Regions from separate parts of the Neisseria sp. HMSC065C04 genome, predicted to be linked through region 1. Evidence: predicted binding sites of a transcription regulator. Region 1 holds the regulator's gene; the other holds the start of a gene.
What was found. The regulator sigma-54, encoded in region 1, starts transcription at its own class of promoters, with help from an activator protein. The targets are predictions, from matches to a motif close to CTGGCACGCTTCATGCTT.
Positions count from the first base shown of each region.

Region 2: the regulator sigma-54 is predicted to act here: its motif matches at 1,375-1,392, upstream of HMPREF3022_RS03935 (pilin).

Region 1 is NZ_KV820422.1:385,748-388,151, reverse strand. It holds gene HMPREF3022_RS10790 (AmpG family muropeptide MFS transporter) at 1-189, shown strand, start outside; gene raiA (ribosome hibernation-promoting factor, HPF/YfiA family) at 263-577, opposite strand; gene rpoN (RNA polymerase factor sigma-54) at 627-1,982, opposite strand; gene HMPREF3022_RS10775 (energy transducer TonB) at 2,141-2,404, opposite strand, start outside.
Region 2 is NZ_KV820406.1:20,984-23,387, forward strand. It holds gene HMPREF3022_RS03930 (pilin) at 220-693, opposite strand; gene HMPREF3022_RS03935 (pilin) at 779-1,210, opposite strand; gene glnD ([protein-PII] uridylyltransferase) at 2,003-2,404, opposite strand, start outside.

The sequences.
Region 1 (2,404 bases):
GCCACACAATTAGCCCTTTTTACAAGCCTATCTGCCGTACCGCGTACATTCATGAATGCAACGGCAGGCTATCTGATTGAAGCGATGGGTTACTTCAATTTCTACTGGCTGTGTTTTGCCCTGGGCATACCCGGCATGTTGCTGCTGTTTAAAGTGGCACCATGGAATGGTCAAAAAGTGAGTAACTAGATTGCCAGTCTACAACTTCTAGCAAAACAAAAGGCCGTCTGAATATTCAGACGGCCTTTATCATACAAAAACTTTATTCTGCTTCAGGTTTGACAGTGCTGCGGACATCGCCGCTTTTTTCTTTATGTTTCAAAACAGCGCGGTCAAGTTTGTCCATCAAAACATCAATCGCGGCGTACATATCCTGTTCAATCGCTTCAACGTGCAAATCTTTGCCTGCCAGATGGACATCGGCTTCAGCTTTTTGGCTGACTTTTTCCACCGAGAGCGTGATGGTCACGGAAATGATGTTGTCGGCGTGGCGGCTGATTCGTGCCAACTTGTCGGAAACGTAGTTTTTGATGGCTTCGGTAACATCAAAATTCAGACCGGTGATTTTCAGATTCATGATACAGCTCCTTCGGTTGGTTAGTCCGTCAAAACGGATCGGAATATATCTACTCGGTAAATTTTCGTTTGTGTGCCGGCGGGATGTCTAATGATTCTCTATATTTAGCCACTGTACGTCTGGCGATTTCAATGCCGCGTTGTTTTAATAATTTGACGAGGGCCTCGTCCGAATAAGGTTTGCTGCTGTCTTCACTTTCAATCAGCTGACTCAAGACAGCTTTGATTGCGCCTTGGCTGAACCCTTCGCCCTCATTGTCGGCATTGACTGCCTGTGTGAAGAAATAGCGTAACGCAAACAGGCCGCGCGGGCAAGACAAATATTTCTGATTGGCGGCGCGCGAAATGGTGCTTTCCGCCAAACCCAATTCGGCGGCGGCATCTTTCATCAGCATGGGTGACAGGCCGATTTCGCCGAAGATGAAAAAATCTTCCTGATTTTTGACGATATACTCGGCAAGGCGGAGGACTGTGCTTTTGCGCAGTTCCAAAGAATCAATGCGCTGTTTGGCTTCGCTGATTTTTTCCTTCCACTCCGGCGCGCCCTCTTCCGCCGATTTCATCAGGTCGCAATATTCCTGATTGAGCTGTAGCTTCGGCCAGGCCGCTTCGTTGCTGATGACTTCCCAGCCGTCCTTGCCCTCTCTCACCCAAACGTCAGGCTGAATATAAGGCGTGGGGGTGGCAGAAGCGAAGCCGTAAGCCGGATAAGGATTCAACCCGGCAATCATATCGAGCGCGGCTTCTATGGTTTCACTGTCGGTCTGGGGATAGAGTTTGCGGAAACGCAGAACGTTTTGTTTACGGTTTTTGCCCAAATCTTGAAGCGAACTTTGCACCAAATGCGCGGCCATTTGTCTGGCCGGAGAAGCCGGCAAACGCATCAGCTGCAGCATGAGCGACTCGGTCAAATCAGCCGCCGCCACGCCGGGCGGATCAAAGGTTTGCAATATATCCAGCGCATTTTGCAGGGCTTCTTCGTCCAGCATCCATTCCAACGGCGTGTGGTCGATGATTTCTTCGAGGCTGTCGGTGAGGTAGCCTTGTTCGTCCAAAAAATCAATCAAGACATGAACATAGGCCGCCTCCACTTGCGAGAGCGGATGCTCGCACACTTGGGCATGCAGATAGTGTTTGAAATCCTCTTCTTCGGCGATGTTGCTCCAAATATCTTCGGCATCGTCGCCGCCCAACTGCTGACCGGCACGCGGCATGGTGACGGCACGGTTGAGCCCGCTGTCGGCAAACTCATCGGTTTCCGGACGCTCAAGCAGAGGATTGTCTGACAACCAGTCTTCCACTTCGCGCTCAAGCTCAAGACCCGACATCTGCAAGATGCGCAAAGACTGCTGCAGCCGCTGGTTGAGCTGCTGGGTCTGTTTGAGTTTAAGGACGAGTGAAGACATAATGTTTGATAGTAAATGTGCTTTATGGATTTCAGACGGCCTGTATCTGACGGGCCGTCTGAAAGTATCGGATATATTGTTTATATATTGGATGATTATTTCAATATATTATTCTTTTATCAACCGATAAATGAATTATTCGACAGTAGAGATATTTTCTAATTTAAAATAAACGCAATACGTCGAGTAAAAAACATGGCAACAGGCTTCCCGCGATAGGTAGCGGGTTGAAATTTTGTCTGCAAAACCGCTTTTCGTCCTGCAGCATCTAAACGCGAGTATCCACTGCTCTTTTTTACCCATACAAATACTTTGCCATCTATATTGATAAAGACATTTAATACCACAGTCCCTTCCTCGCCATTCTCTGTAGAAAGCTGTGGATAAGGTGGGGGAGCAACTTGGACAGGTTTCGTCTTTAT
Region 2 (2,404 bases), on a different contig from region 1:
TCTTATCTTTAGTGACTGTTAGATATAAAGAGGCCGTCTGAAAATGAATTTCAGACGGCATTTATTTTCGTAATGTGATCATTCAGGCTCTTAATGACCTTGTTTTGGAGAGTTTTGTTCTTTTGCTTTGATTCGTTTTCCGCGTTTGTATTTGGCTTTGTTTTGGGTGTTTTCTTTGCAATGTATTTTTGTGTTTTTCTTAAGGTATATGCTTGGTTTTTATCCGTGTGAGTTATCGCGGCACATGGCGGGCACCATCATCGGATCCAGTGTTCCGCCGCATTGCCAGTTGAGTAACCAAGTCGAATCGTTATTATTTCGATAAGGGGTCAGGGTCAGGACTTTGCCTTTGTTTTGCCCTTTATCGAAAGGAATACTGATTTTGCCTGTATCTGCTTCTACAGTTACGCCACCGTTTTGGATGTATGTACCGCCGATGCGTTTAGCAGTAACGCCGATTGCGCCTTGTTTGCTGACATCCTCTGCATTGGGCAGGCGGTTATTTACCGCTGAAGCGATGCTGATTTCGGTTTTCAGGTCATCGGCAAGGTATAGCGCTTCGGAGGCTTGCGCCCTACCGGTATAGTTTTGGTAAGTGGGTATGGCGATAACAACCAGAATACAGAGGATGGCGATAACTATCATCAGCTCAATCAGGGTAAAACCTTTTTGGGCTTGAAATGGGGTATTCATTTGAGTGTATCGTTTTCTTATTTTTATAAACAAATCCCATAACCGCGTTATGGGATTTGCTTTTATTTAGACTGCAATACCAATATTAGCGGCAGTTAGCAGGAACGTGTTTAGGTTCGCTGTCTTTATATTTACATGTCCAAGTAATTGGAGACTCAGAGTTTGCTTGAGCAGGAGTCAGAGTCAGTACAGGCTGTTTAGTTGCACCTGTATTTTGAGTAGTCACTGTGATTACACCAGAGCCTGGTGTGATAGCAATGCTCTTAACATAGTTAGTACCTTTTGCAGGGAAAGTGTAACCAGTATTGGTGGCAGTAATTGCTTTCAGGCTACCCAAAGCAGAAGCAGTTTCTGCTACAGCCAGTTTTGCTGGTTCAGCCAAGCTCAGGCCTTCAGATACTTTGGCGCGGATAGTGTAGTCTTGGTACGCAGGCAGAGCGATTACGGCCAGAATGCCCAAGATGGCGATGACGATCATCAATTCGATCAGGGTGAAACCTTTTTGGATTGCTTTCATTGATTAAAACTCCAGTTTGAAAGTGTGAATAATTATGTTTAAGTAAAAAGTCCGTAATGTGCTTGGCACTTTGTATTATGAGTAAACCATAAAGTAAGAAGGAATATACAGCTTCCGTCGGGCTTGCTGCTTTGAGGCTTGGGCCTTATCGGACGTGTTGTTTCAAGCAGTCGGCGTGCCAAGTGCGCAAAACTGATTAGAAATTTTATTTTTTATTTTTTATTTGTTGTTTTTATTGGGTTTATTTTTTAATTTTAAAGTTTTGTGAGGTTTTGTTTGAAAGTTTCAGGATTTTAGGGAAATAGGACGGTTGACGTTTTTTGTCAGTTTTGTGTTTTTTGTGACAGGGAAGGGAGATAAGTTTGGTTGTGTGACGTTTTTTGTCAGAAATTAAGCCTGTTCAATAATATGTTAATTGATTTGGATGGGCGGTGTTTTTTTGGATTAATCGGTGAGTTTAATATTCTGTAATTTTATTTTCTTGTTTTTTATAGGTTTTATTTTGTATGCGTATTTTGTTTGAATACGGATAAGGAGAAAATTTGGAAGGAAGGATTTTTAAAGAGGGTTTGGTGTAATAGGTGAATGAAATTTTGTCATTGGAATTATATTCATTTGGTTTATGATTTTAGAATGTAGTTTTGTGTCAGGAGGAAGTTCTGGTTTAGAATTTTAAGGCTTTGGATTTCTTGAGTGTTTGAGAAGGATATATTCAGGATGTTTATATATTTGGATGTGATTAGGGTGAGCAAAAAATGCTCACCCTATGTTTTTAAGATATTCAGACGGCCTTTATGGGGTTAAGACTTCGATCAATGCCTGTTTTAGGGTGTTTTGGGTTTGCGGGTCTTGCAGGGATGGGCTGTAGGTGATGAAGCTGTCCTCAATGCGCTGATCCAAGGTGGTGATTTTGGCGTAGCGCAGACTGATGTTGTGTGCGAAGAAGGTCTCGGCGATGTCAGCGAGGAGATGGGGGCGGTTGACGGCGGTGATGTCTATGGTGTGCCAGCCGGGATAATCTTCTTCGGGGGTGATGATTACGGTAGGCGGAATGGGGATGTGGCGGATGCGGCGGCTGATGTGCGGGCGACCGCTTTGTTTTTGGATGGTGGTGTTGCCGTGGATGAAGCTGTTGAGTTCGGCTTCAAGTGCGCTTTGGCGGTCGGGATATTCTTCGGGCGGGAGATTGTCGGG